One region of the Pseudomonas sp. FG6 genome, then DNA from elsewhere that is predicted to be linked to it. Evidence: predicted binding sites of a transcription regulator. Region 1 holds the regulator's gene; each other region holds the start of a gene.
The links. Region 1 encodes sigma-54, which starts transcription at its own class of promoters, with help from an activator protein. Its sites were predicted from a motif close to ANTGGCATNNANNTTGCTNT; they were not measured.
Positions count from the first base shown of each region.

Region 2: a site for sigma-54 is predicted at 5,446-5,465, ahead of flgA (flagellar basal body P-ring formation chaperone FlgA). Genes of this name have one in related genera too.
Region 3: a site for sigma-54 is predicted at 4,028-4,047, ahead of glnA (type I glutamate--ammonia ligase). Genes of this name have one in related genera too.

Region 1 covers NZ_JBMDJD010000014.1:121,331-131,187, forward strand. Annotated here, with positions in the region: gene rapZ (RNase adapter RapZ) at 1-158, opposite strand, end outside; gene ptsN (PTS IIA-like nitrogen regulatory protein PtsN) at 161-625, opposite strand; gene hpf (ribosome hibernation-promoting factor, HPF/YfiA family) at 638-946, opposite strand; gene ACODSJ_RS11760 (RNA polymerase factor sigma-54) at 1,023-2,516, opposite strand; gene lptB (LPS export ABC transporter ATP-binding protein) at 2,682-3,407, opposite strand; gene lptA (lipopolysaccharide transport periplasmic protein LptA) at 3,408-3,953, opposite strand; gene lptC (LPS export ABC transporter periplasmic protein LptC) at 3,940-4,509, opposite strand; gene ACODSJ_RS11780 (KdsC family phosphatase) at 4,517-5,041, opposite strand; gene ACODSJ_RS11785 (KpsF/GutQ family sugar-phosphate isomerase) at 5,042-6,016, opposite strand; gene ACODSJ_RS11790 (ATP-binding cassette domain-containing protein) at 6,293-7,102, shown strand; gene mlaE (lipid asymmetry maintenance ABC transporter permease subunit MlaE) at 7,102-7,899, shown strand; gene mlaD (outer membrane lipid asymmetry maintenance protein MlaD) at 7,899-8,366, shown strand; gene ACODSJ_RS11805 (MlaC/ttg2D family ABC transporter substrate-binding protein) at 8,378-9,031, shown strand; gene ACODSJ_RS11810 (STAS domain-containing protein) at 9,028-9,345, shown strand; gene ACODSJ_RS11815 (BolA family protein) at 9,459-9,698, shown strand; gene murA (UDP-N-acetylglucosamine 1-carboxyvinyltransferase) at 9,721-9,857, shown strand, end outside.
Region 2 covers NZ_JBMDJD010000051.1:7,198-17,054, forward strand. Annotated here, with positions in the region: gene flgE (flagellar hook protein FlgE) at 223-1,527, opposite strand; gene flgD (flagellar hook assembly protein FlgD) at 1,558-2,280, opposite strand; gene flgC (flagellar basal body rod protein FlgC) at 2,296-2,739, opposite strand; gene flgB (flagellar basal body rod protein FlgB) at 2,743-3,150, opposite strand; gene cheR (protein-glutamate O-methyltransferase CheR) at 3,445-4,272, opposite strand; gene ACODSJ_RS22995 (chemotaxis protein CheV) at 4,326-5,252, opposite strand; gene flgA (flagellar basal body P-ring formation chaperone FlgA) at 5,475-6,239, shown strand; gene flgM (flagellar biosynthesis anti-sigma factor FlgM) at 6,411-6,728, shown strand; gene ACODSJ_RS23010 (flagella synthesis protein FlgN) at 6,777-7,244, shown strand; gene ACODSJ_RS23015 (flagellar brake protein) at 7,336-8,082, shown strand; gene ACODSJ_RS23020 (MFS transporter) at 8,139-9,485, opposite strand; gene ACODSJ_RS23025 (glutamine synthetase family protein) at 9,555-9,857, opposite strand, start outside.
Region 3 covers NZ_JBMDJD010000002.1:79,811-89,667, reverse strand. Annotated here, with positions in the region: gene glnL (nitrogen regulation protein NR(II)) at 1-358, opposite strand, end outside; gene ACODSJ_RS01630 (DUF4124 domain-containing protein) at 590-1,213, opposite strand; gene ACODSJ_RS01625 (DUF4124 domain-containing protein) at 1,210-1,728, opposite strand; gene ACODSJ_RS01620 (chorismate mutase) at 1,856-2,410, opposite strand; gene glnA (type I glutamate--ammonia ligase) at 2,530-3,936, opposite strand; gene thiI (tRNA uracil 4-sulfurtransferase ThiI) at 4,264-5,718, shown strand; gene typA (translational GTPase TypA) at 5,856-7,676, shown strand; gene ACODSJ_RS01600 (YkgJ family cysteine cluster protein) at 7,871-8,308, opposite strand; gene ACODSJ_RS01595 (glycogen/starch/alpha-glucan phosphorylase) at 8,564-9,857, shown strand, end outside.

The DNA of each region.
Region 1 (9,857 bases):
GGTTGCGCCAGCTCGGTATTGATCAGTGCGCGTTCGGCCAGTTCCGGCAGCAAGCCGGCCGGCAGGTTGTCGATGCAATAGTAGCCGTTGTCCTCAAGGACGTTGAGGGCGGTACTCTTACCGGAGCCGGAGCGGCCGCTGACGATGATCAGGCGCATGTTCAGTGACCGTTCTGCTCGTCCAGGACAACCTGGTACAAGGCTTCGTTATTCGGTGCGCTGCGCAGTTTTTCGCGCACTTCCTTGCGGTCCAGCATGCTGGCAATCTGGCGCAGCAGCTCCAGGTGCGCATCGGTCGCCGCTTCCGGCACCAACAGCACGAACAGCAGGTCGACCGGTGCGCCGTCGATGGCGTCGAACTCTATGGCGGCTTCAAGGTGCAGTAGCGCACTGATGGGCGCGGTACAACCTTTGAGGCGGCAGTGAGGAATGGCGATGCCGTTGCCAAAACCGGTGGAACCGAGTTTTTCACGGGCAACCAGGGCCTCGAAGACATCCTGCATTTCCAGATCCGGTACTTCCCGGTGGATCAGGTTGGCGATTTGTTCGAGGGCTTTTTTCTTGCTGCCACCCGGCGCGTTCACCTGGGAACGGCCGGGGGTCAGGATGGTTTCTAGTCGGATCATGGATTGAGGGGGTTAACGACCGGTCGCGCCCTGGAGGAGGCTCTGGGTCTTTTCCTTATGCTTTTTAAGTTGGCGATCCAGCTTGTCGGTCAGCAGGTCAATCGCGGCGTACATGTCTGTGTGCTCTGCGTTCGCAACCACTTCTCCGCCGGGGATATGCAGCGTGGCTTCGATTTTCTGCAGCAGCTTCTCGACGTTCATCGTGACTTGCACATTGGTGATCTTGTCGAAATGCCTTTCCAATCGGTCGAGTTTTTCGCCGATGTAGGTGCGCAGGGGTTCGGTCACTTCCAGTTGGTGTCCACTGATGTTGACTTGCATACAGCTTCTCCTTCGTTGCCAGTGCATAAAGCGGCAGGCAGAAATGCCTGCCACTGGAACGCTGTGGCGGGGCCCGCTACATCAACCGCTTGCGTTCGCTCGAAGGTGCGATCCCGAGGGATTCGCGGTACTTGGCGACGGTACGGCGGGCCACCTGAATGCCTTGTGCCTCCAGTAAACCAGCGATCTTGCTGTCACTCAACGGCTTTTTCTGATTTTCCGCAGCCACCAGTTTCTTGATGATCGCGCGGATGGCCGTGGACGAGCATTCGCCGCCTTCGGAGGTGCTGACGTGGCTGGAGAAAAAGTATTTCAGCTCATAGATACCCCGAGGGGTATGCATGAATTTCTGGGTGGTCACCCGGGAAATTGTCGACTCGTGCATGCCCACCGCTTCGGCGATGTCATGCAGGACCAACGGTTTCATCGCTTCGTCGCCGTACTCCAGGAAGCCGCGCTGATGCTCGACGATCTGGGTGGCTACTTTCATCAGGGTCTCGTTGCGGCTTTGCAGGCTCTTGATGAACCAGCGCGCCTCCTGCAACTGGTTGCGCATGAAGGTGTTGTCGGCGCTGGTGTCGGCACGCCTGACGAAGCCTGCGTATTGGGCGTTGACCCGCAGCTTGGGCACCGACTCCTGGTTGAGCTCCACCAGCCAGCGATCGTTGTGCTTGCGCACGATCACGTCGGGCACGACGTATTCGGGTTCGGTGGACTCGATCTGCGAGCCCGGTCGCGGATTAAGGCTCTGGACCAGCTCGATCACCTGGCGCAGCTCATCTTCCTTGAGCTTCATGCGTCGCATCAGTTGGCTGTAGTCGCGGCCGCCCAGCAGGTCGATGAAATCGGTGACCAGTCGCTTGGCCTCGGTCAGCCAAGGTGTCTTGGCGGGCAGCTGGCGCAGTTGCAGCAACAGGCATTCGCCCAGGTTGCGGGCGGCGACGCCGGCCGGCTCGAACTGTTGGATGCGGTGCAGGACGGCCTCGATCTCGTCCAGCTCGATATCCAGCTCAGGGTCGAAGGCTTCGAGGATTTCTTCGAGGGTCTCGTCCAGGTAGCCTTGGTTGTTGATGCAGTCGATCAGGGTGACGGCGATCAGGCGATCGGTGTCGGACATCGGCGCCAGGTTCAATTGCCACAGCAGGTGGCTTTGCAGGCTCTCGCCGGCGGACGTGCGGGTGGTGAAATCCCACTCGTCGTCGTCACTGCTTGGCAGGCTGCTGGCGCTGGTCTGGTAGACGTCTTCCCAGGCCGTGTCGACCGGAAGGTCGTTGGGGATGCGTTCGTTCCACTCGCCTTCCTCGAGGTTGTCCACCGTTGGGGCGGCTTCCTGGTAGGACGGTTCCGGGGCTTCGGTATTGGGCTTTTGCTCGACGTTATCGGCCATTGGGTCGGAGTTGTCGAAGTCGTCGCCTTCTTCCTGGCGTTCGAGCATCGGATTGGACTCCAACGCTTCCTGGATTTCCTGTTGCAGGTCCAGGGTCGACAATTGGAGCAGGCGGATGGCCTGTTGCAGCTGCGGTGTCATCGTCAGCTGCTGGCCCATTCTCAAGACTAGCGATGGTTTCATGGCAGGGGCTTAACACCTTATTCGCCGGCGCACATGCGCCATCCACTACAGGGCGCCGGAGCGCCAAACTTAAGCAAATTATATGCCTGAAACTGAAGTGTTTGCCTAGGGCGCCGCCATAATAAAATTTAGCGGCGCCGGGACGATTTGCCAGACACTTTGCGCTTACAGGCGGAACTCATGGCCCAGGTACACTTCCTTGACCAGATCGTTGGCCAGGATGGTTTCGGCATCGCCTTCGGCAATCAGTTGGCCGTCGTTGACGATATAGGCGGTTTCGCAGATATCCAGTGTCTCACGCACGTTGTGGTCGGTGATCAGTACGCCGATCCCCTTGGCCTTGAGGTGGTGGATGATCTGCTTGATGTCGCCGACCGAGATCGGGTCCACACCGGCGAAGGGTTCGTCGAGCAGGATGAACTTCGGTGCGGTGGCCAGGGCCCGGGCAATCTCCACGCGGCGTCGCTCGCCACCGGACAGGCTCATGCCGAGGTTGTCACGGATGTGGCTGATGTGGAATTCCTGCAGCAGGCTTTCCAGTTCCTGGCGACGACCGGCCTTGTCGAGCTCCTTGCGGGTCTCGAGGATGGCCATGATGTTGTCGGCAACCGACAGTTTGCGGAAGATCGACGCTTCTTGCGGCAGGTAGCCGATACCCGCCTTCGCCCGACCGTGCATCGGCTGGTGGCTGACGTCCAGGTCGTCGATCAGTACGCGACCCTGGTCGGCCTGGACCAGGCCCACGATCATGTAGAAGCAGGTGGTCTTGCCCGCGCCGTTGGGGCCGAGCAGGCCGACGATCTGGCCGCTGTCGATGGACAGGCTGACATCACGTACGACTTGACGGCTCTTGTAGCTCTTGGCCAAGTGCTGAGCTTTCAGAGTTGCCATTTACTGGGCCTTTTGCTCGGTTTTCTTTTTAGGCTGGATCACCATGTCGATCCGCGGCCGCTGCTCGGTCACTTTGTTGCCGGTGGCGCGGCCGGCGCTGGCCAGCTTCTTGTTGGTGTCATAGACGATTTTCTCGCCCTGGGTCACGTTGCCGTCCTTGTCGACGACCTTGGCGCGGTCGATCAGTACGACGCGGTCCTGGGAGGCGTGATACTGGATGGTCACCCCATAGCCCTGGACTGGCTTGGTGTCGCCTGCGGTTTGCAACTGCTCGAAATAGGCGAGGTTGCCCACCGAGGTCACCACGTCGATGTCGCCGGACTGGGTGCGGGTGATGGTCACGGTATTGCCGGTCACCTTCATCGAGCCCTGGGTGATGATGACATCGCCCTTGTACGTGGCGATGCCGTTCTTGTCGTCCAGCTGGGCGTCGTCGGCCTGGATGCGGATCGGCTGGTCGCGGTCGGTGGGAAGAGCCCAGGCGCTCGCGCTTCCCAGTGCTGCGCCCAGACTGAGCAAAATAGGGAGGGTTTTAGCGAGCTTCATACTGTCCTCTTACTTTCGAGAGCAGGTGTATCCTGCTTTCCTTCAAATACGCCTTCATTCCTATGCCGGTCGATACCCCGCCGGCGCCGTCGATTCTAACGGGTTGCTCGGTCTGCGCATATTGCTGCTGTGGGAACACGGTCATGCGCGTGCTGGTGATGATGGTCGTACGGTTCTTCTCATCGGTTCGCGCGACGCGCACCGAGTCGATCAGTTCTACTTCGGTGCCGCCGGAGTTGACCTCGGCGTGCTCGCTCTGCACATGCCATGGGAACTCGGTGCCGCGGAACATGTTCAGGTCAGGCTGGGTGACCAGGCTGATGTCGGTGGCCTTGATGTGATCGACCTTGTCGGCGGTCATTTCGTACTGCACCTTGCCGTCGGGCAGGTATTGCAGGGTATGGGTGTTGGTCGCATACCAGTCGATGCGCTCCTCGACCGCCGCTGCCGGCTGGTCGAGAAAGCGTTCCGGGCTGATGTTCCAGTAGCCCACCGCTGCGAATATCGCCGCGATGCAGCCGAACACCACGATGGTGCGAATCTTTTTGCTCAGCATAAATGGCTCACAGGTACGCGGCGTTGGCCGCTTCGAGGCGGCCCTGGGCGCGCAGGATCAGTTCACAGAATTCACGGGCCGCGCCTTCGCCGCCTCGTGCCGTGGTGACGCCGTGGGCGTGCTCGCGTACGAAACCGGCCGCGTTGGCGACCGCCATGCCCAGGCCAACCCGGCGAATCACCGGCAGGTCCGGCAGGTCGTCACCCAGGTAGGCGACCTGTTCATAGCTCAGGTTGAGTTGGCCCAGCAATTCGTCCAGCACCACCAGTTTGTCCTCGCGCCCCTGATAAAGGTGGGGAATGCCGAGGTTCTTGGCGCGCCGCTCGACCACCGGGGTCTTGCGGCCGCTGATGATGGCTGTTTGCACGCCGGCGGCCATCAGCATCTTGATGCCCTGGCCGTCGAGGGTGTTGAAGGTCTTGAACTCGCTGCCGTCTTCGAGGAAATACAGGCGACCGTCGGTCAGCACGCCGTCCACATCGAACACCGCCAGCTTGATCGCCTTGCCGCGTTGCAACAGGTCTGTGTTCATTTACATCACTCCCGCACGCAGCAAATCGTGCATGTTCAGGGCGCCTACCGGGCGGTCTTCGGCGTCGACCACCACCAGGGCGCTGATCTTGTGGTCTTCCATGATTTTCAGGGCCTCGGCGGCGAGCATCTCGGCGCGGGCGGTCTTGCCGTGGGGGGTCATGACTTGCTCGATGGTCGCGCTGTGGATGTCGATGGTGCGGTCCAGGGTGCGGCGCAGGTCGCCGTCGGTGAAGATCCCGGCGAGCTTGCCGTCGGCCTCCAGGACCACCGTCATGCCCAGTCCCTTGCGGGTCATCTCCATGAGCGCGTCCTTGAGCAGCGTGCCGCGTTGCACCTGCGGCAGTTCCTGGCCGGCGTGCATGACGTTCTCGACTTTCAGTAGCAGGCGACGACCAAGGGCGCCACCGGGGTGGGAGAACGCGAAGTCCTCGGCGGTGAACCCCCGGGCTTCCAGCAGGGCCACGGCCAGGGCGTCGCCCATGACCAGCGCGGCGGTGGTGGAGGAGGTCGGCGCCAGGTTCAGCGGGCAGGCTTCATGCTCGACATGAACGTTGAGGTTCACCTCGGCGGCCTTGGCCAGTGGCGAATCCGGATTGCCGGTGAGGCTGATCAACTGGATGCCCAGGCGCTTGATCAACGGCAGCAGGGTGACGATCTCATTGGTCGAGCCGGAGTTGGACAGGGCCAGGATAATGTCGTCGCGGGTGATCATGCCCATGTCCCCGTGGCTGGCTTCGGCCGGGTGGACAAAGAACGCCGTGGTGCCGGTGCTGGCCAGGGTGGCGGCGATCTTGTTGCCGATGTGCCCGGACTTGCCCATGCCGACCACGACGACGCGGCCCTTGCTGGCCAGAATCATCTCGCAGGCGCGTACGAAATCAGCGTCGATATGGGGCAGCAAGCCTTGCACGGCTTCGAGTTCGAGGCGGATGGTACGTTGTGCCGATTGAATCAGGTCGCTGGATTGGCTCATGTCAGAAATCGTATAGCCTGATGAAAAGGCGGCGATTATAGCGGCAATGAACAATTCCCTCACGTAAGTTCGTCATGGGCTTGTTCGAAGGGGCCGTCGGGCTCGACATGGAATGTTGCTTTTTACCTTGGATCAGGCTTAACAGGCGTGGTGACGGCCTTGGGCGCGGGGCTGTTGCAGTGATATAGTTCGCCGCCGGTTCGCGTGCCCGGCGGTGCCGGCGCCTGCCGGCAGGCCAGGGCACTCGAATGTGAGGCTGCATCGCAAGGAGTTTAGATGAGTGCCGACAACGCCTACGCGGTCGAGCTGAAGGGATTGTCCTTCAAGCGAGGGACGCGCAGCATTTTCAATGACATCGATATTCGCATACCCCGTGGCAAGGTGACCGGCATCATGGGGCCTTCCGGGTGCGGCAAGACCACCCTGTTGCGGCTGATAGGCGCCCAATTGCGCCCCAGCGCCGGTGAAGTCTGGGTCAATGGCCAGAATCTTCCCAAGCTGTCGCGCAGCGACCTGTTCGATGCACGCAAGCACATGGGTGTACTGTTCCAGAGCGGCGCGCTGTTTACCGACCTCGATGTCTTCGAGAACGTGGCGTTTCCCCTGCGGGTCCATACCGACCTGCCGGAGGAGATGATCCGCGACATCGTCCTGCTCAAGTTGCAGGCGGTCGGGCTGCGTGGCGCCCTCGACCTGATGCCGGACGAGCTTTCCGGTGGCATGAAGCGCCGAGTCGCCCTGGCCCGGGCAATCGCCCTGGACCCGAAGATCCTCATGTACGACGAGCCCTTCGTCGGCCAGGACCCGATTGCCATGGGCGTGCTCGTGCGCCTGATCCGCCTGCTCAACGATGCGTTGGGCATCACCAGCATCGTGGTCTCCCACGACCTGGCCGAAACCGCGAGCATTGCCGACTACATCTATGTCGTCGGTGATGGCCAGGTGCTGGGGCAGGGCACGCCTCAGGAACTGATGAACTCCGACAACCCGCGCATCCACCAATTCATGAAGGGGGATCCGGACGGCCCGGTGGCGTTCCATTTTCCGGCCACGGATTACCGCACCGACCTGCTGGGGAAGCGCTGATGCGCAACAAATCACTGATAGAAAGAATTCGCCTGTTCGGTCGCTCCGGCATCGACGTGCTGGCCGTCCTGGGTCGTTCCTCGCTGTTCCTGATGCACGCCTTGCTGGGGCGCAACTCGACGGGCGGCGGTTTTGGCCTGCTGGTCAAGCAATTGCACTCGGTGGGCGTGATGTCCCTGGTGATCATCGTGGTCTCCGGGATCTTCATCGGCATGGTGCTGGCACTGCAGGGGTTCAACATCCTGTCCAGCTACGGTTCGGAGCAGGCGGTCGGGCAAATGGTTGCGCTGACATTGCTGCGTGAGCTCGGTCCGGTGGTGACCGCGTTGCTGTTCGCCGGTCGTGCCGGTTCGGCGCTGACGGCCGAGATCGGCAACATGAAGTCCACCGAGCAGTTGTCCAGCCTGGAGATGATCGGCGTCGACCCGCTCAAATACATCATCGCCCCACGCCTGTGGGCCGGTTTCATTTCCTTGCCGGTGCTGGCGATCATCTTCAGCGTCGTGGGGATCTGGGGCGGCTCCTGGGTGGCTGTCGACTGGCTGGGGGTCTATGAAGGCTCCTTCTGGTCCAACATGCAGAACAGCGTCGACTTCCTCGACGATGTACTCAATGGCGTGATCAAAAGTGCCGTATTCGCCTTCGTGGTGACTTGGATCGCCGTGTTTCAGGGATATGACTGTGAACCCACCTCGGAGGGGATCAGCCGTGCCACAACCAAGACCGTGGTGTACGCCTCGCTGGCAGTGCTGGGCCTTGACTTTATTCTGACCGCCTTGATGTTTGGAGATTTCTGATGCAAAACCGCACCCTGGAAATCGGTGTCGGCCTTTTCTTGCTGGCTGGCATCCTGGCTTTGTTGCTGCTGGCCCTGCGGGTCAGTGGACTGGCGCCGACGGCAAACACCGATACGTATAAACTTTATGCCTATTTCGACAATATCGCCGGTTTGACTGTCAGAGCAAAGGTGACCATGGCTGGTGTGACCATCGGCAAGGTCACGGCAATCGATCTGGATCGCGACAGTTTCACTGGCCGCGTGACGCTGCAGTTGGAAAAGCGCGTGGATAACCTGCCGACCGACTCCACTGCATCGATCCTCACGGCTGGCCTGCTGGGCGAGAAGTACATCGGCATCAGCGTGGGCGGGGAAGAAGCCTTGCTCAAGGACGGTGGAACCATCCACGACACGCAGTCGTCGCTGGTGCTCGAAGACCTGATCGGTAAATTCCTGCTCAATACCGTTAGCAAAGACGCCAAATGAGGAGCTTTCGAATGATCTCTATCCTGCGACGTAGCCTGCTGGTGTTGCTCGCGGCGCTGCCGATGATGGCCCATGCCGTGGCCGCGCCTTCGGCCCATGACATCATCCAGGACACCACGACCCGGTTGTTGGCAGACCTTTCCGCCAATAAAGAGCATTACAAACAGGACCCGGGCGCGTTCTATGACGCGCTCAACGGCATCGTCGGGCCTGTTGTGGATGCCGACGGCATCTCCCGCAGCATCATGACCGTCAAGTTCTCGCGCAAGGCGACCCCGGCGCAGATGACCCGTTTCCAGGAGAACTTCAAGCGCAGCCTGATGCAGTTCTATGGCAACGCCTTGCTCGAATACAACAACCAGGGCATCACCGTTTCGCCGGCCAAGGATGAAAGTGGCACTCGTACCAGTGTCGACATGCAGGTCAAGGGCAACAACGGCGCGATCTACCCGGTCTCCTACACCCTCGAGAAAATCAACGAGGAATGGAAGGTCCGCAATGTGATCATCAACGGCATCAACATTGGCAAGCTGTTCCGTGACCAGTTCGCCGATGCGATGCAGCGCAATGGCAATGACCTGGACAAGACCATCGATGGTTGGGCCGGGGAAGTCGCCAAGGCCAAGGACGTTGCCAAGGACGCCCAGGAGAAGCAGGCGCAATGAGTGACTTGGCAAGTGAGTCGGCTGTACGCTTGGGCGAGGCCGGTGAATTGTTGCTCAGTGGCGTGCTGGACTATCGCACCGGCCCGGTCTTGCGCAAGCAGGGCCAGGCGCTGATCAAGTCCGCGAGTGCGACCGACGTGGTGATCGACTGCTCGGCGGTGCGCAAGTCCAGTAGCGTCGGCCTGTCCTTGCTGCTGTGCTTCATGCGTGACGCCAAGGCGGCCGGCAAGACCTGGAGCATCCGAGGGATGCCCGAAGACATGCGCGAAATAGCCCAGGTCAGCGAGCTGACCGAGCTGTTGGCGCACCCCTGACCCACGTCCCTGGAAAGCCCTCTGTCAGAGTCCTGCTGTGCGGGGTTCGCAGTCGCGGGGCTTTTTTGTATGATGTGCGACCCGCGCGCACAGGGCGCCGATTGAGGTTGAGCATGCAGGCCAACGAAGTAAAGAGCTTCCTTGAAGCAAATTTGCCCGGAGCTCAGGTAGAAGTTGAAGGCGAAGGCTGCAACTTTCAGCTGAACGTGATTAGCGACGACCTGGCGGCATTGAGCCCGGTCAAGCGTCAGCAGAGCATCTATGCCCATTTGAACCCGTGGATCGCCGATGGCAGCATCCATGCGGTCACTATGAAATTTTTCAGCCGCGCGGCCTGGGCCGAGCGCACCTGAGCCCAAGGGCCTCGAGATTCTTATGGATAAACTGATTATTACCGGCGGCGTTCGTCTTGATGGCGAAATCCGTATTTCCGGGGCAAAGAACTCCGCCCTGCCGATCCTGGCCGCGACCCTGCTGTGCGATGGCCCGGTGACCGTGGCCAACCTGCCGCA
Region 2 (9,857 bases), on a different contig from region 1:
AGACCGCTGGTTTATCGGGGGTTTTCTTTTGCCTGGAGAAAGGTGGCGCCTGAACTGGCCTCATCGCGAGCTCAGCTCCCACAGGGATCTGTGGCGGTCATAGGCCTTGTTTCCACCACCAATTTCTGTGGGAGCAAGGCTTGCCCGCGATGACGGGACATCCACAACAAAAAGCCCCTCTCGCGAGGGGCTTTTTGTGCAGCGCTCAAGCCACCATCGGCATCAGGTCATCTGAATGATGGTCTGCATGATGGTGCTCTGGGTGGAGATGGTCTTGGCGTTCGCCTGGTAGTTGCTCTGGGCCTTGATCAGTTCGACCAGTTCGTTGGTCAGGTTGACGTTGGACTCTTCCAGGGAGTTGGAGACGATCGAACCCAGGGTACCGGTTTGCGGAGCGTCGTAGCCTGGGATACCCGAAGCGAAGGTTTCCTTCCAGCTGGTGCCGCCTACTGGCTGCAGGCCTTGCTCGTTGGTGAAGCTGGCGAGCGCGAGCTGGCCGATCGGCTTGGTCTGGTTGTTGCTGAAGTTGGCCAGCAACACACCGCTGCCGTCGATGGTCAGGTTGGTGATCTGGCCAGTGGCGTAACCGTTCTGGGTCGGAATCGACCGGGCGGTGTCGGCGTTAAACTGGGTGGTGTTGGCCATGGACACCGTAATATTCGACGAACCGGCGCCGTTAGCGGCCCACACGCCATTGGTAACAGTGCCAGGTACCCAACCGGTCAGCACCAGATCACTGTTGATGGTCGCAGGCGGCGTGCTGACCTGGACCAACTTGCCGCTGGAGTTGAAGGTCATCGTCGAAGGTACTGCCAACGTGGCCGCAGCCGTCGGCGAGCTACCGTCCAGGTTTCGACCATCGATCAGCGTGTAGACATCCCAGGTGTTGGAACCGGTCTTGACCATGTACTGGTCCATGGAATGCTGGTTGCCCTGGGTATCGTAGACCGGCGTGGTGAACTGCTTGGTGAAAGTGGCAGTATCGGCCGGGTCGAACTTGTACGGCGCCGCCTGGCTGATAGCCGTCGCCGTGGAGTTCAGGTTGATCGTCGACGACACCAGGCTGGTGGCCTGCGGCGGCAGGTTGGAAGTGTCGATGCGCAGGTCGGTCAGGATGCCGTTGAGGATGTTGCCGTTGGCATCCACGCCATAGCCTTGCAGGCGCGACGTGCCATCCGTGTTGGTGATGAAACCGTCCTTGTCGGTCTTGAAGGTACCCGCACGGGTGTAGCTCAGGGAACCGTTGTTATCCAGGACAAAGAAGCCCTGGCCCTGGATACCCATGTCCAGCACGTTGCCGGTGTTGTTCACGTCACCCTGGCCGAACTGCTGGGAAACGTTGGCCAGGCGCACGCCGTTGCCGACGGTCTTGCTGCCCGAGCCCAGCTTGGTGGCCGAGTAGACGTCTTCGAATTCCGCGCGGGACGATTTGAAACCGGTGGTGGCCACGTTGGCGATGTTGTTGCCGGTCACGTCCAACTGCTTGTTGGCTGCGTAGAGACCGCTAAGGCCGATGTTGAAAGACATGTGTCACTCCTTTTGCCGGGTTAGTCGGCTCTACATACCAATAGTTTGTACTTTGGACAGGGCAATGCTGCCCAGCCCGGCGAGGTTGAGCATCAGTTCACCGCCCGTCTGGCTGATCGTCACGCTGCTGACCGTTGCCGGCAGGTTGGTGATCAGCGACGTGGCCTTGCCGTCGATGGTGGTCGAGGCCTGGAAGGTGTAGGTGCCCGCTTCGACCGTCGTGCCTGCGTCGTTCTTGCCATCCCAGATGAAGGCAGAGTTGCCGGCGCTCTGGCTGCCCATGTCGATGGTGCGAACGGTCTTGCCGTCCTTGTCCACGACCTTGAGCGCCAGGGCGGACACCGCCGTGGGCACCACCACCGTGCCATTGAGGCTCTTGGAAGTGTCGACCACCGCCTTGTTACCCGGGGCAATGACCGAACGCCCCACCAGCGACGAGGCTTGCAAGGCCTGGGACGAGTTGTAGTTGCCGGCGATTCCGCTCACCGTAGTGTTGAGCGTGGTGATGCCTTCCAGGCTGCTGAACTGTGCCAGTTGGGCCACGAACGCACCGTTGTCCTGGGGCTCCAGCGGGTTCTGGTTTTTCAGCTGGGTGACCAGCAGCTGCAGGAACGCATCCTTGCCGAGCTCTTTCTTGCCGGTCACCGCACCGGTCGCCGAGGCCAGGCCATCAGTGGTGGTGGGCGTCTTGACGGAGGAGTTGGCCAGGATCTCGTTGAGGCTCAAACCACCGGTTGTGTTGGTAACGCTCATGTGATTCGCCCCTTATCACTGACCGAGGGTCAGGACCTTCTGCATCATGGTTTTGGCGGTGTTCATCATTTCGGCGTTGGTCTGGAAGGAACGACTGGCGGAAATCATGTCGGCCATTTCTTCGACGACGTTGACGTTCGGGTAGTAGACGTAGCCCTTGGCATCGGCAGCCGGATGGTTCGGCTCATAACGTGCTTCGAGGTTGCTCTGGTCTTCGACCACGCCCAGCACCTGCACGCCCTGTCCGGCGGCGGCTTGCTCCTGGAACAGCGAATCGCTGCCGCCGGACTGGCCGCCCTGGAACATGGTGGCGAATACCGGGTGACGGGCGCGGTAGGTCTGGTCGATGCTCGACGAAACGGTCTCGGCGTTGGCGATGTTACTGGCGACGGTGTTCAGGCGAGTGGTCTGGGCACTCATGGCACTGCCGGCGATGTTGAATACGCTCGCGATCGACATGGATTACTCTCCGCGCAGGGCCGATACCAGCCCTTTGAATTTGCTGTTGAGCAGGGTGAAGCTGGCCTGGAAGTTCACGGAGTTTTCCGCGTAGTTGGACTGTTCCAGCTGAGCATCCACGGTGTTCTGGTCGATCGACGGCTGCATCGGCGTGCGATACATCAGCGATTCGTCGCCGTTACCCAGGCCTTCGGCTTCGATATGACGGCTATTGGTCATGTTCAGGGCGAAGGTGCCGTTCTGGGCTTTCTCGTTCTGCTCGGCGAGCACTTTGGAGAAATCCAGGTCCCGAGCCTTGTAGTTCGGGGTGTCGGCGTTGGCGATGTTGTTAGCCAGGACTTCGGCACGTTGGGCGCGGAAGCCCAGGGCCTTTTCATGGATACCGAGCGCTTTATCGAAGCTGATGCTCATGGCGCAAACCTTTTGGGTGACCAGAATGTACGTAGGCAGGCTTTAGCAAGCCTCGTGCCACTTTCAAAAACCCCATAAACCGGGGCCTTGCGGGCACCGGCAAGGCGGCAATGCCAGAAAAGCGGCAACGGTTTTCCGCCGGACGCCGCTTTTCTGCCGCTTCTTAAAGGCAATGACACTCCAATTGTGGGAGCGGGCTTGCTCCCACAGGGAATGGAGGTGATTGGGGGAAATCGGCAAGCATAAAAAAACGGGAGCCTTGGAGGACTCCCGTTTTTTGACCACTCAAGCCCATCACTTCGCCTGATAAATGATCCCAGGGCTGCACTGGACCATCTGGTAATGATCCGGCAAACCGTTCAACGCCTCGGAGGCGCCCAGGAACAGGTAGCCGCCCGGCTTCAGCGTGCTGTGGATGCGCATCAGGATGTCCTTCTTCACTTCGGCGGAGAAGTAGATCAGCACGTTGCGGCAGAACACGATGTCGAACTTGCCCAGGCTGGCGTAGCTGTCCAGCAAGTTGAAGGAACGGAACTCCACGCGATTCTTGATCGGCGCCTTGACCACCCATTTACCCGGCCCCTTGGGGTCGAAGTAGCGTTGCAGGCGATCCGGCGACAGACCACGGCCAATGGCCAGGCTGTCGTATTCGCCGGTCTTGCAGTTATTGAGCATGGTCCCGGACAGGTCGGTGGCGACGATCTGCACACCGCCTTTCAACTGGCCGATGTTGGTCCGCTCGAACTCATCGATGGACATCGACAGCGAATAGGGTTCCTGCCCCGACGAACAGGCTGCCGACCAGATCCGCAGGCGCTGGCCCGGGCTGGCCTTGATGGCCGCCGGCAGCACCTTGTTCTTCAACACCTCGAAGGGGTAGGTGTCGCGAAACCATAGGGTCTCGTTGGTGGTCATCGCGTCCACCACCATCTCGCGCAAGCCGCTGCGTGGCTGGCTCTGGATACGCTGTACCAGCTCGCCCAACGTCTTGAGGCCCTGTTGCTCCATCAACTTGTTGAGACGGCTCGACACCAGGTACTGCTTGTTCTCACCCAGCAAGATGCCACAGGCTTTTTCCAGGAAGACCCGGAACTGTTCGAAATCTAAATTACCCGTAGACAAGATACCGCCTCTTTCATTGTGTTGACTTGCCGGGCGCACCACGCGCCCGACCTTTATTCTGCTGCCTTGATCCGCTCGACAACCCGGGACGCCAGGTCATCGGGCCGGAACTTCGCCAAGAAGTCATCGGCACCGACCTTCTTGACCATCGCCTGGTTGAAGACCCCGGACAATGACGTATGCAAGATGATGTGCAGCTTCTGCATACGCGGGTCGCTGCGGATCTCCGACGTCAGCGTGTACCCGTCCATCTCCGGCATTTCGATGTCGGAGATCATCATCAGGAACTCCTCTTCCGGCCTCTTGCCCTCGTCGACCAGCTTGCGCAGGTAATCCAGGGCTTGCCGTCCGTCGTTCAGCGCCACCACGTCGACGCCGATCGTTTGCAGGCAACGGGTCACCTGCTTGCGCGCCACCGACGAGTCATCGACGGTCAGCACCCGCATAGACACCGCCTTGTGCTGCGTTTCGGCATCCACCACACCCACGGAAATCGTTTCCGGGGTCGGCGCCACTTCGGCGAGGATTTTCTCCACGTCGATGATTTCCACCAGTTGGTTGTCGACCCGCGTCACTGCCGTCAGGTAGTGGTCGCGACCGGTGCCCTTGGGTGGTGGATGAATCTCTTCCCAGTTCATGTTGACGATGCGCTCCACCGAGCGCACCAGGAAACCCTGGGTCTTGGTGTTGTACTCGGTGATGATCACAAACGGATTGCTCTGGTCCAGCAACCCACCGGAACCGGTGGCCATCGCCAGATCGAGAATCGGAATGGTCGCACCCCGGATATTCGCCACACCGCACACAACGGGGCTGGACTTGGGCATCAGGGTCAGCTTGGGGCATTGCAGCACCTCACGGACCTTGAACACGTTGATCCCATACATTTGCTGGCCGTCAAGACGGAACAGCAACAGCTCCAGGCGATTCTGACCGACCAACTGCGTGCGCTGGTTTACCGAATCCATTACTCCCGCCATGCCCTGACTCCTACCTAACGGCTCTGTACGAAAAGCCTTGAGACTCGTTCATGCTGCGTTGAAAACAGCCTCGGAATGCTCATGTACTCCAGTACACTGCGCTTCCTCGGCTGTTTTCGCCTTGCCTGACCTTCGTCTCAAGACTTTTCGTAACGAGCCTAACGCTAATGTGTCCGACGCGCATTCATCACTAAACGGCACGGGGCTTGCTATTGAACCGGCATGAACGCACAAACGACATTTTCTCGACGCCTGACCACTCACTGCCGCCACTGGCTCGGTGCGCTGCTGGCTGTCTGTCTGTTCACCTCGGGCGGCCCTGCCCTTGCCGCGGCTCCGGTTACCTTGCCTGATCTCCTTATCGGCGTCACTCAGGGCTTTCTTGAATTCACCGTAGAAGACTACCTGGCAACCAGTCAAACCGAAGGTCGCTACGAAATCGAAGTCAACCAGCTGGACCCCCGCCTGCGCATGCCGATGTGCGACAAGGAATTGACTGCTTCGCTGGAGAGCCCGGCCACGCCCCTGGGCCGCGTCACCGTCAAGGTTCGTTGCGACAGCGCCGCGCCGTGGACCGTGTTCGTACCGGCTCAAGTGCACCTGTTCCGGGAAATTGTCACCACCACCCGTCCGCTCAAGCGGGCCGGGATCGTCGAGCCTCAGGACGTGGTGCTGCGCGAGCGGGACGTCAGCCAGATCACCCAGGGCTTCCTGACTTCCGTCGACCAGGCCATCGGGCAAAAACTTGTCCGACCAATGGTCGCCGATCAGATCGTCACCCTGGTGCACCTGGAGCAGGCCGAAGTGGTCCGCAAGGGTGATCAGGTGGTCATCACCGCCCGCAGCGGCACCCTGGCCGTGCGCATGCCGGGCGAGGCCCTGTCCAATGGCGGCATGCGTGAACAGATACGAGTAAAAAACCTTAACTCACAACGGGTTATCAAGGCGCAGGTGATGGCCCCAGGCCAGGTGGAAGTGGCCATGTAGCGATCAGATGGAAAGGGTAGAAAGCTGGCGCTTGCCCTCGCTGTTCCCTAGACTGTGCCTTATGCAAAGGCTAGCGCAGACGTGCGCACGCTCATCGAATGATGGGCCTAAAGTTATTTTGGGAATGGCCGAAAACATGGCAAGCGTCCAAATACCCAGAGGTTTTTTACCATGGTCATCGATTTCAATCGTTTAAACAGCTCTTCACCGCTGACAGGCACTACGCGTACCAGCGCCAGCAAGGAAACCGCCGAAACCGGCAAATCCGCGCCGCTGTCTACCCCGGCCGAACAGGTCAGCACCGGAGAGTCGGTACACCTCAGCAATGAGGCTCAGCAGTTGCAGAAGGTCACTGACAAGCTGCGCGATCAACCTGTCGTCGACAACGCCCGTGTGGCCGAGTTGAAAGCAGCTATCGCCGATGGCAGCTATAAAGTCGACAGCAACCGCGTAGCCAGCAAACTGCTCAACTTCGAAGCCCAGCGCTAGGCCGCCGCCGGCGCCAGGCTTTTGGACGCTTAAGACCCAAGGCCAGCCATGCACGACACGACTTTATTGCAACTGATCACCGACGACTTTGTTCCAGTGCAACAATTGCTGGAATTGCTGCAAGCCGAATCCCTGGCACTGCACGGTCGCGACATGCCCCTGCTGGAGAATATCCTGGCGCAGAAACAGGCATTGATCATCTTGCTCGACCAGCATGGCCGCAAGCGCAGCGAGATTCTCGCCAGCCTCAACCTGCCCGCCAATCACGACGGCCTCGAGCAATTGGCCAGCCAGTCGTCGATGGGGGATCAGCTGTTGTCCCAGAGCAAAGCGCTCAATGATCTGCTCGCCCAGTGCCAGGCCGCCAACGCGCGCAATGGCCAGTCGATCCAGGTCCAGCAGGCCGCCACGGCCAACCAATTGCGCATTCTCAACGGCGGGGAAATCCCTTCACTCTATGACGCCCGCGGCTCGACCGCCCGGATGGTCAAGCATCGCCCGCTCAGCCAGGCATGAAACGAACCATGCTTGCGCCCTATCAACGCGCGATACATGCTGGCAAAATGCCGGACATACGTAGTCGTTTTTTGCCTGGAGATTGACCCCCGTGTTCAATGCCTCAAACGCGGATGATACTCCGCAGCCCCCCAAGGTCCTCAGCACGCCCCTGGAAATCTCTGGCAACCTGCGGATGCTGCAAGATAGCCACGACCCGCTGATCATCACCTTTCACGAACGCAGCCAGCGCTTCCAGAGCTATCTGGTGGACGTCGATCGCGAAAACAACGCCCTCGCCCTGGACGAAATGATTCCCCGCGACGGCGAGCGTTTCCTGTTGGCGGGCGAGCCGTTCCGTGTCGAGGGTTTCCACGAGGGCGTGCGCATCGCCTGGGAAGGCAAAGGCCAACTGACCATCGATGAATCCAAGGACGGTCGCTGCTATCGCGGCGCCCTGCCCGACGAAGTGGTCTACCACCAGCGTCGCAACGCCTTCCGTGCTGCCCTGAAACTGGCGCAACTGGTGAACGTCGAGCTCGGTGGCGAGAAACTCAAGTCCCCGGTGGACGGCAAGCTGCTGGACATCTCTGCAACCGGTTGCAAACTGCGTTTCGATGGCGACATCACCGAGCGCCTGCAATTGGGCCAGGTGTACGAGCGCTTCATCGCCGCCCTGCCCTTTGGCAACATGACCGCGCCGGTCGAGCTGCGCTACCTGCACTTCGAAGAAAGGATCAACACCACGTTCGCCGGCGTGCGCTTCCACAACATCAGTGGCCTGGTACAGCGGCAGGTGGAGCGCTTCGTTTACCAGTTGCAACGCGAAGCCCGTCGCTTCGATAAAGACGACTTCTGACACCCCCATAAAAAACGGGCAGCCCTTGCGGGACTGCCCGTTTTTTTATGCCCGGTTCAAGGCTTTTCGTGGTCTGCGCCCTCAGCCTGCGCCACAGCTTCGGTTTCAGCCATGGATTCAGGGTCAGTCTCAGCGTCGAGCGGGGCCTGCATCTGTTCCTGCACCACCTGCTCATCCACCCGCGGATCGAGACACGCCACCAACGGTGAACTCGACATACTGTCCGGCATGGCCACGTGATGCAGCGGCGCATCGTCGACCTGATGCAGGTTCGTCACCGCTTTCGGCCGGATCCGCCACACCAGCACCAACGCAAAGAACGCCGAAAAGGCATACAGCATCTGGCTGCCAAACAGCTTCATCAGCACCCCGGCCACCAGCGGCCCGACACTGGCGCCGACACCGTAGGTCACCAGCAGCATGGCCGTCAGCGACACCCGCCGATCGCCCTCGACATGGTCGTTGGAAAACGCCACCGCCAAGGGGTACAGGCAGAACTGCATCAGCGAACAAAAGAAGCCGGCCACAAACAGCACTTCCAGCGGCGCTTCGCCCAGGATCGCCAAGGGCAGCGCGCACAGTGCCAGGAACAACGCAACGCAGCGGATCAGCAGCGCCCGGTCGTAACGGTCGGATAACCATCCCAGCGGCCACTGCACCAGCAGGCCGGCAAAAATGCAGCAGCCCATGAACAGACCCACCTGTTCGGTCGAAAGCCCCTGCTGGGAGGCATACAGTGGTGCCAGGCCATAGAACGAGCCGACGATCAGCCCAGAACCCAGCACCGTACTCAACGATTGCGGCACCCGCTGGATGAAGAAGCGCGGCTCCATCGGCGCCGGACGCAGTGGTGCGGGGTGAATCCGCCGGGTCAGCGCCACGGGCACCAGGCACAGGGCGAAACACAGCGCCACCAGCATCAGCAATTCCAGGCCCAGGGCCGGGTGCATGACCAGGATCAGTTGGCCCAGCACCAGCCCCAGGTACGAGGCGATCATGTAGCCACTGAACACCACTCCGCGCTGCTTGGCATCGGCCTGCTCATTGAGCCAGCTCTCGATGACCATGTACTGGCACATCATGCCCAGGCCGACAATCATCCGCAGTACGATCCAGGCCGGCAGCCAATCCACCAGGCCGTGACCCAGTACCGCCGCGCCGACGATCCCGGCGCAGGCCGAATAGGCACGGATATGCCCGACACGGGCAATCAGCCGATGGCCGATCTTGCCGCCCAGCACCAGGCCGAAATAGTTGGCGGCCATCAGCGCACCGACCCAGAGGCTGTCCACATGGTCGGCGGCCAGGCGCAAAGCCAGGTAGGTGCTCAACAGGCCCGAGCCGATGAGCATCATCAGCGAGGCGAAATACAGCGCTCGAAAGGGTTTCCAGATTTGGCGCATCGGCGTTCCGAGCGGCTCCTTGCAGTGAGGACGGGCTACCGATGACGATAGCCCGAGAACAACGGTTCGTTAGGCCTGAGCCGCTAGAACACGCCGCTCCCAGGGGGTTATTTCATCGAAGAAGCTCGTCAGCTCAAGGGTTTTCGAAGCGATGTAGCCCTCGATGAACTCCGTACCGAACAGCTCCTTCGCCAGATCACTACGCTTCAGACGTTCCAGCGCAGCGTGCAGGGTACATGGCAACGCGAGATTATCCGGCACTTCGAACTCGCCCTGGATCGCGGCGCTGGGCTCCAGGCAGTTCTCGATGCCGTGAAGGCCGGCGGCCAGGCTGGCGGCAATCGCCAGATAAGGGTTGGCGTCCGCGCCTGG
Region 3 (9,857 bases), on a different contig from region 1:
TGCGCAACAGGCGGTCGCGTGGGTGGACCTCCAGCAGCAGCAAGGTGGCGCCGTTGTTCAGGATCGGCGTGACGGCGTAGTCCACGGTCAAGGTCTGGCCGGTCAGGGCGGTCAGCATCGCTTCGCGCTTGGTGAACGGATGGGCTTGTTCCACCGCCTGGCGCAGGGAATTGAGCGCCTCGGCGGATTCGGTGAACAGTTCGCTGATGAATTGCCCATGGCTGCGCTGGCCGCTGACGGCCAGGAGCATCTCGGCCGCCGGGTTCATGTACTCAAGGCGCAGTTCGGCGTCGAGCAGGATGGTTGCCGTGGTGAGGTTGTCGAGCAACAGGCGGTGTAGTGCGTCGCTAATGGTCATCAGGACCTCTTTTGGAGCGTAGCAGGCACGCGTATGACGCGCTGGTACGAGGAAAATGCAAAAACCAAACCAAGGCTCCGAAAAGAAGCGTCTAGAGCGGCAAATGGGGCTCTATTCGCCCATTTGCGTGGCGTTCTGCCATTTTTTTCGGGTACTTTCGAACCAAAATGGGTTGGGATTTGGGAAGGGTTGCAAATTTACGCACCAATATGGTGCGCGATCTGGGCGGCGTCAGAAGAACGGCAGGATGCTGCTTTTTTCTTCTTCAGGTTTTTCGGCGAGAGGGCATTCGGGGCGTTGGCCGTAATCGGCGATGGCGCAAGGCTTGATGCGACGCTTCTGCGCCAGGGACACGCGCTGCATATGAAAGGGTTGGTTGGCGGTGCGTTCGACGATGCGCCCCTGCTCATCGAGGATTTCCACCGCCAGGTGATGGGTGCCACGATCGATGTTGCTCAGGGCAAACACCGGGCTCGGCCCGGGTGCCCCCGTTGGCTGGCCGTCGAGCAGCAGGCGGTAGTGATGGCCCCTGAGCAGTCCGGGTTCGCTGGTGGCGGTGACGATCAGTTCGCCGGAGGTGCTGCGTATCGTGGCGTCCGGCTCGGGGATCAATAGCCGGAGCATTTCATAATGGAATCGCGGCGTGGCGACCTCTTCGGATGCCGGCGCCGAGGCGTTGCCCGGCGGTGGCGTCGGCATTCGGTTGCCGGGCGGCAGCTGTACTTTCTTCGCGTTACCAGGGCGCGGCTGGTCGGTGAAGACGCGGTTGCCTTGGGCGTCGATGTAGGTATAGACCTGTGCCAGCCCCGGTAGCGTGGTCATCGACAGCGCCAGTGCAACCCACCAGCGGTTCATGGCTGGTGTACCCGTTGCACGGTGAAGATGACGGTTTCGCTCTGTTGCACAAGGCGGTCCCCGTCGATGACTTGCACGGCCAGGCTGTGCTCGCCCCGATCGATGTTCACCAATTGCAGGCGCGGCACGTTGCTCGGCTGGCCGTAGGGCTGGCCGTCGAGCAACAGCCGGAACTGCTGGGGGCTGCGCAGGCGCGGTTGCGCCCGGACGCCGACGGTGAACGTGCCGTTGTTGGCGCGCAGGGCCTCTTCGGTGGGGATGTCCGTCAATTCCAGTGTCTCGTAGGCGTTGCCCGGCGCGTTCCGCTGCGCCGGCGCAGTCGGTGTCTCCTGGCCGGCAGGGGGCTGGCGTTCGATGCTGTTGAGCGGTGGCAAATCCATCGTCTGGGCCGGTACGCCTTGTGGCGGCTGGTTGCTGTAGGCGGTGTTGCCCTCGGCATCGGTGTACTTATAGATCTGCGCGGCTGCAGGCAGTGCCAGCAGCCACAACAGCATGATTGAAAAGCCGCGCCCCATGGAAAATCGACCGAAAGCGAAAAGTGATGGGTTGCAGCATAGGTCAGGTGGGGCGGTTGGCCCAAGTTGTTGTACTGGGAGTGGATGCCTGGAGCGCCATGGATCCCAATGTGGGAAAGGTGTTGCTTTAGCCTTTGAACACACACAGCTCAGCAGTCGCCCGGACCAGCGCCAGCTGGCGCAGCGGCTCCTTGCGGGCGTCGTGGGTGGCTTGGGCCAGCCATTGCGGGCATTGCGGGTCGGCGCGGTAAGGGGTGAAGTCCGCCAGTTGTTTCAGCAGGCGTTTTTGCAATTGGTCCAGTTGCGGACGGATCTGGCCTACCAGGTCCGGGCGCGGGGCGTCCGGGGCCTTGCCTTGCAGGTGCCAGTCGGACAGATGGGCGTACTGCACCAGTTTGTTGGCTTCAATCTGCGCGGCGAAGAATGCTTCCACGGCTTCGCCGCTCAGTTTGTAGGTGGGCGCCTGGGCGACGGCGGCCGCGATCACCTCGCGTTCGCGCTGGCGGTCTTCCACTGCTTTGTGGCTGTCCCATTTGCTCAAGGCCACCTGGTCGGCGATGGCCAGGCGTTCCTCCATGCTGGCCAGTAACGGGGCAAGGGCGGCGGGTGCTGGGGCGGCCTCGGCGGCGCAGGCCAGCAGGGTGGCAGACAGGGCCAGGCAGAGTTTCAAGTGCAAGGTCATGGGCAAGTCTCGTCTTCCTTGTGGGGGCGGCGAGCATCATGCACCCAACGGGCGCCCATGAAAAAGGCCTCCCGAAGGAGGCCTCTTTTTTTCACGCCGTGCGTGGCGGCGCTACCGGATCAGCAGCTGTAGTACAGCTCGTATTCCAGTGGGTGTACGAAGGTGCGAACCTTGATTTCTTCTTCGCTTTTCAGTGCGATGTAAGCGTCGATGAAGTCATCGCTGAATACGCCGCCCTTGGTCAGGAACGCACGGCCCTTGTCCAGCTCTTCCAGGGCTTCTTTCAGGCTGCCGCAAACCTGTGGGATTTCCTTGGCCTCTTCAGGCGGCAGGTCATACAGGTTTTTGTCAGCGGCATCGCCAGGGTGGATCTTGTTCTGGATACCGTCCAGGCCGGCCATCATCAGTGCAGCGAAGGCCAGGTATGGGTTGGCAGCCGGATCCGGGAAGCGCGCTTCGATACGGCGGGCTTTAGGGCTGTTCACGTATGGGATACGGATCGAGGCGGAACGGTTGCGAGCCGAGTAGGCCAGCATTACCGGAGCTTCGAAGCCTGGAACCAGACGCTTGTAGGAGTTGGTCGACGGGTTGGTGAAGCCGTTCAGGGCCTTACCGTGCTTGATGATGCCGCCGATGAAGTACAGGGCGGTGTCCGACAGGCCGGCATAACCTTCGCCAGCGAAGGTGTTCTTGCCGTCTTTGGAGATCGACACGTGAACGTGCATGCCCGAACCGTTGTCGCCGTACAGTGGCTTCGGCATGAAGGTCGCGGTGCGGCCATAGGCATCGGCAACGTTGTGCACGACATACTTCAGGGTCTGGACTTCGTCAGCCTTCTTGACCAGCGTGTTGAACTTCACGCCGATTTCGTTCTGGCCGGCAGTCGCCACTTCGTGGTGGTGAACTTCCACGGTCTGGCCCATTTCTTCCAGTGCGTTGCACATGGAGGTACGGATTTCGTGGTCGAAGTCGAACGGTGGAACCGGGAAGTAACCGCCTTTGATACCTGGACGGTGGCCTTTGTTACCGCCCTCTACGTCCTGGTCGGACATCCACGAACCTTGTTCGGAGAAGATCTTGAACATGGAGCCGGAGATATCGGACTTGAATTTGACCGAATCGAAGATGAAGAACTCAGGCTCAGGACCGAAGAAAGCGGTGTCGCCGATACCGGTGGACTTCAGGTATTCCTCGGCACGGTGGGCGATGGCGCGTGGGTCGCGGTCATAGCCTTGCATGGTGGACGGTTCGATGATGTCGCAGACCAGGATCAGGGTCGGCTCTTCGGTGAACGGGTCCAGGACGGCGGTTTCGTCGTCCGGCATCAGGATCATGTCGGAGGCTTCGATGCCTTTCCAGCCAGAGATGGAGGAACCGTCGAACATTTTGCCGATTTCGAAGAAATCGTCATCCAGTGCATCACGGGCCGGCATGGTCACGTGATGTTGAGTGCCTTTGGTGTCAGTGAAGCGCAGATCAATCCACTTGACGTCATGATCTTTGATGAGTTGAACCGACTTCGACATATGTCCTCCGGGTGGCTTCGGGCGGTAATGGTGTGCCCTACGATAAGTGATGCCGGCGCGAATCCTCTGCCAAGGCAACCTGCCTCACAAGGGAGCAATTTGCATGCCAGTGCCCCAGCATGGGTGTTTTGCACCAAATCCACGCTCTTGGAGGGTAGGTATAGCGGATTGTCGAACAATTGCGCACCGCAATGTGGCGCGAAAACGAGGTTATGACCTGTTTTGGTGCACTAAAAACCATCTGCACATTAATTGGTCAAACCTTGAGCAATTTCCGCTATAATCCGCGCCCCCCTTTTTCGGCTGGCCGTTCGCGCGCTGTTTTTCATGAAACTAATCGTAAAAGTCTTCCCCGAGATCACCATCAAGAGCCGCCCGGTCCGGATGCGTTTCATCCGCCAGTTGGCCAAGAACATCCGTGCCGTGCTCCGTGATCTGGACCCGGTCGTGGTGGTGAACGGCGTGTGGGACAACCTCGAGCTGGAGACCCGGGTCAGCGAACCCCGGATCCTGAAGGAAATGACCGAGCGCCTGGCCTGCATGCCGGGCATCGCGCATTTCCTGCAGGTCGATGAGTACCCGCTGGGGGATTTCGACGACATCCTCGCCAAATGCAAACTTCACTATGGCGACGCCCTGGCCGGCAAGATTTTCTCGGTGCGTTGCAAGCGCGCCGGCAAGCACCCTTTCAGTTCGATGGACGTGGAGAAATACGTCGGCAGCCAGCTGCGCCGACAGTGCGGTGCAGCCGGTATTTCCCTGAAGGAACCGGAAATCGAAGTGCGCATCGAAGTTCGCGACCAGCGGCTGTTCGTGATCCATAGCCAACACAACGGCATTGGTGGTTATCCGCTGGGCTCGCTGGAACAGACCCTGGTGCTGATGTCCGGGGGCTTCGACTCCACCGTGGCTGCCTACCAGATCATGCGGCGCGGCCTGATGGCCCACTTCTGCTTCTTCAACCTGGGGGGGCGTGCCCATGAGTTGGGCGTGATGGAAGTGGCGCACTTCATCTGGAAGAAGTACGGCAGCTCCCAGCGCGTGTTATTTGTGAGCGTACCGTTCGAAGAAGTTCTGGGCGAGATCCTCGGCAAAGTCGATAACAGTCATATGGGCGTCATCTTGAAGCGTATGATGTTGCGTGCCGCGTCCAGCATCGCCGAGCGCCTGCACATCGATGCACTGGTGACCGGCGAGGCGATTTCCCAGGTATCGAGCCAGACGCTGCCGAACCTGTCGGTAATCGATTGCGTCACCGACAAGCTGGTGCTGCGCCCGCTGATCGCCAGCCACAAGCAGGACATCATCGACACCGCCGACAAGATCGGTACCGGTGATTTTGCCCGGCATATGCCGGAGTACTGCGGGGTCATTTCGGTCAATCCGAAGACGGCGGCCAAGCGTGGGCGTGTGGAACACGAAGAGAAAGAATTCGACATGGCGGTGCTCGAGCGTGCGCTCGAGAACGCCCGGCTGGTGCCGATCGATCGCGTGATCGACGAATTGGGCCAGGATTTGCAGATTGAAGAAGTCGGCGAAGCGCTCGCCGGTCAGATCATCATCGATATCCGTCACCCGGACGATGCTGAAGATGACCCGCTGAGCGTCGCCGGTGTCGAAGTAAAAACGATGCCGTTCTATGCAGTGAACGCGCGTTTCAAGGAACTGGACCCTACTCGCCAGTACCTGCTGTATTGCGACAAAGGCGTGATGAGTCGCCTGCATGCCCACCATTTGCTCAGTGAGGGGCATGCCAATGTGCGCGTTTATCGACCGAGCTAAGTGCCCGGGGCTGTTTGCCTGTGGCCTGCGTCACCGGCCCCCCGACGCCGCCGGCAGGCTGTAACGGCTTGTCGGACTCAACGTAAATCGCTGCCACGACCTGTCAGCACACCGAATCCTCTGATCGAGATACACAAGTGATCGAAAATCTACGCAACATCGCCATCATTGCCCACGTTGACCATGGTAAGACCACCCTGGTAGACAAACTCTTGCGTCAATCCGGCACCCTGGAGCGCAACGAGCTCAACGACGAGCGCGTGATGGACTCCAACGACCAGGAAAAAGAGCGCGGCATTACCATCCTGGCAAAAAACACCGCCATCAACTGGAACGGCTACCACATCAACATCGTGGACACCCCCGGCCACGCCGACTTCGGTGGTGAAGTAGAGCGCGTTATGTCGATGGTCGACTCCGTGCTGCTGCTGGTCGATGCCCAGGACGGCCCTATGCCGCAAACCCGCTTCGTGACCAAGAAAGCGTTCGAAGCCGGCCTCAAGCCAATCGTCGTGATCAACAAGGTCGACCGTCCGGGCGCGCGTCCTGACTGGGTTCTGGACCAGATCTTCGACCTGTTCGACAACCTCGGTGCCACCGACGAACAGCTGGACTTCCAAGTCGTCTACGCCTCGGCCCTGAACGGCATCGCCGGTCTGGACCACACCGACATGGCTCCCGACATGACTCCGCTGTACCAGTCGATCGTCGACAACGTACCGGCCCCTGCCGTTGACCGTGACGGTCCGTTCCAGATGCAAATCTCGGCGCTGGACTACAACAGCTTCCTGGGTGTGATCGGCGTGGGCCGTATCGCCCGTGGTCGCATCAAGCCGAACACCCCGGTTGTCGCCATCGACACCGAAGGCAAGAAGCGCAACGGCCGTATCCTGAAGCTGATGGGCCACCACGGTCTGCACCGTGTGGACGTTGAAGAAGCTGCTGCCGGCGACATCGTGTGCATCAGCGGTTTCGAAGAGCTGTTCATCTCCGACACCCTGTGCGACCCGACCGCTGTCGAAGCGATGAAGCCGCTGACCGTCGACGAGCCAACCGTTTCCATGACCTTCCAGGTCAACGACTCGCCATTCTGCGGTAAAGAAGGCAAGTTCGTGACCAGCCGTAACATCAAGGAACGTCTGGACAAGGAGCTGCTGTACAACGTGGCACTGCGCGTTGAAGAAGGCGACTCGGCTGACAAGTTCAAGGTTTCCGGCCGTGGTGAGCTGCACCTGTCGGTACTGATCGAAACCATGCGCCGTGAAGGCTTCGAGATGGCCGTGGGCCGTCCTGAAGTGATCATCCGCGAAGTCAACGGCACCAAGCAGGAACCGTTCGAAAACGTCACCATCGACATCCCTGAAGAATCCCAGGGCAAGGTCATGGAAGAGATGGGCCTGCGTAAGGGCGACCTGACCAACATGTCGCCGGATGGCAAGGGCCGTGTGCGCCTGGAGTACAACATCCCGGCTCGTGGCCTGATCGGTTTCCGTAACCAGTTCCTGACCCTGACCAACGGTGCAGGCATCCTGACCTCGATCTTCGATCGCTACGACACCATGAAGTCCGGCCACATGTCCGGCCGTCAGAACGGTGTTCTGGTATCGGTAGAAACCGGCAAGGCGCTGACCTACTCCCTGGAAACCCTCCAGGCGCGTGGCAAGCTGTTCGTCGAGCACGGCCAGGAAATCTACAACGGCCAGATCGTAGGTCTGAACAGCCGTGACAACGACCTGGGCGTCAACCCTACCAAGGGCAAGAAGCTCGACAACATGCGTGCTTCGGGCAAAGACGAAACCATCGCCCTGGTTCCACCTGTTCGCTTCACCCTGGAACAGGCCCTGGAATTCATCCAGGACGACGAACTGTGCGAAGTGACGCCGAAGTCGATTCGCCTGCGCAAGAAGATCCTGGACGAAGGCGAGCGTACCCGCGCTGCCAAGAAAGCCAAGAACTGATTGTTCTAGCTGAATGAAAAACGCCCCCGGTCGTGAGATCGGGGGCGTTTTTTTATGCCTGGAGATTATGCGGCGTCTGTCAGGGCCCTATCGCGAGCAGGCCCGCTCCCACAAGGGGCTTATGCCGTTCACAAAATTTGCGACCGACCAAAGACCTCTGTGGGAGCGAGCCTGCTCGCGATGGCGGCAGTCGATCAGAACCGATCCAGCGTTCGCGAATTACGCTCGCGCTCCACTTCCTTGGGCTTGTAGGCGCAGTAGCCAGGCCGTGGGCCCACGCGCGGGTGGTTGCGGCAGGTGTCGGGGCGCTTCTCGTAAATGGTGCACAAACGGCTCTTGCGGTCCAGATACAGGCAATCGTTGTTGCTCATGCGCTGGAGCGTGAAGATTTCCGATTTCTGGTTGTAGCGCTCGACGATCCCTTCCTTTTGCAGGCGCTTGGCGATGTTCTTCGGCGGGTCGCCCAGCTCGAACTCATCGACGATGCCGATCCGGATCAGGTCCTTGATCTTGACCTCCACCGGCAGCGTGCAGCAGCTCGACACGCAGGAACCGCACATCGGGGCGGAGTACTTGGCCCAGGTATCGAGTCGGTCGATTTCCGCGGCGGCGATCAGGTTGGGCTTCATCATCGGTGTTTACCAGCATGCCTCAGGGCGCGCGATCATACCGGGACGGGTGAAATTTTGAACGACCATCCGCCGGTTTTTTTTCATTCGGGCAAAACCTCGGCTGGATCGGCACGGCCCCTGCATCCATTCGACCATCCGGCCATTGCATGACGCCGATTCTCCGACGCTGACGGCAAATCCACCGAACCAAGAGCCTGTACCGTCTGTCAGACCGTCTAGGCTCAGACAATTTCATGTTCGTTCGAGGTCTTATCAATGACTCAAGAACCACTTGTTCGCGAAGCTGAAGTCGCTGCATTTCGCGATGCGGTGTTGACCAAGCTCACCTACGCCGTCGGCAAGGACCCTGATCACGCGTTCGATCACGATTGGTTCGAAGCCATTGCCCTTGCCGCCCGCGACCACATGGTCGAGCACTGGATGGACCACACGCGGCAGATCTACCGCAAAGGCCAGAAGCGGGTGTACTACCTCTCCTTGGAATTCCTCATCGGGCGCTTGCTCTACGACAGCCTGAGCAATCTCGGCCTGCTTGACACCGCCCGCGAAGCCCTGACCGAACTGGGCGTGGACCTTGAGCGTATCCGCCTGCTCGAACCCGACGCGGCGTTGGGCAACGGCGGCCTCGGCCGGCTGGCGGCGTGCTTCATGGAAAGCATGTCGACCCTGGGCATTGCCGGCCATGGCTATGGCATTCGTTATGAGCACGGTCTGTTTCGCCAGGCAATCGTCGACGGCTGGCAGCAGGAACAAACCGAGCACTGGCTGGACTTCGGCAACCCGTGGGAGTTCGAACGGCCAGAAGTGGTCTACCCGATCGGCTTTGGTGGCAGCGTCGAGACCGTCACCGACGAAGCCGGCAAGACCCGCCAGGTCTGGTCCCCGGCGGAAACCGTGCGGGCCATTGCCTACGACACCCCGGTGGTGGGTTGGCGCGGGGCCAGCGTCAACACCCTGCGTCTGTGGCGCGCCCGGGCCATGGAGGAGTTGCACCTGGAGCGCTTCAATGCCGGCGACCACCTGGGCGCGGTAGCGGAGGTGGCCCGGGCTGAAAGCATCTCCCGCGTGTTGTACCCGGCCGACAGCAACGAGGCCGGCCAGGAGCTGCGCCTGCGCCAGGAGTATTTCTTCGTCTCCGCTTCGTTGCAGGATTTGCTGCGTCGCCATCGCAACATGCACACCTCGGTGCTGACCCTGGGCGATCACGCGGCGATCCAGCTCAACGACACCCACCCGTCCATCGCCGTGGCCGAGTTGATGCGCCAGTTGGTGGACGTCTACGACGTGGCGTGGGACGCCGCCTGGCAGATCACCCAGGACACCTTGTCGTACACCAACCACACGTTGCTGCCCGAGGCCCTGGAAACCTGGCCGGTGGGGCTGATGGAGCGCATGCTGCCGCGGCACATGCAGATCATTTACCTGATCAACGCCCAGCACATCGACTCGCTGCGGGCCAAGGGCGTGCATGATTTCGACGTGTTGCGCTCGGTGTCGCTGATCGAAGAGGACAACGGTCGCCGGGTGCGCATGGGCAACCTGGCGTTCC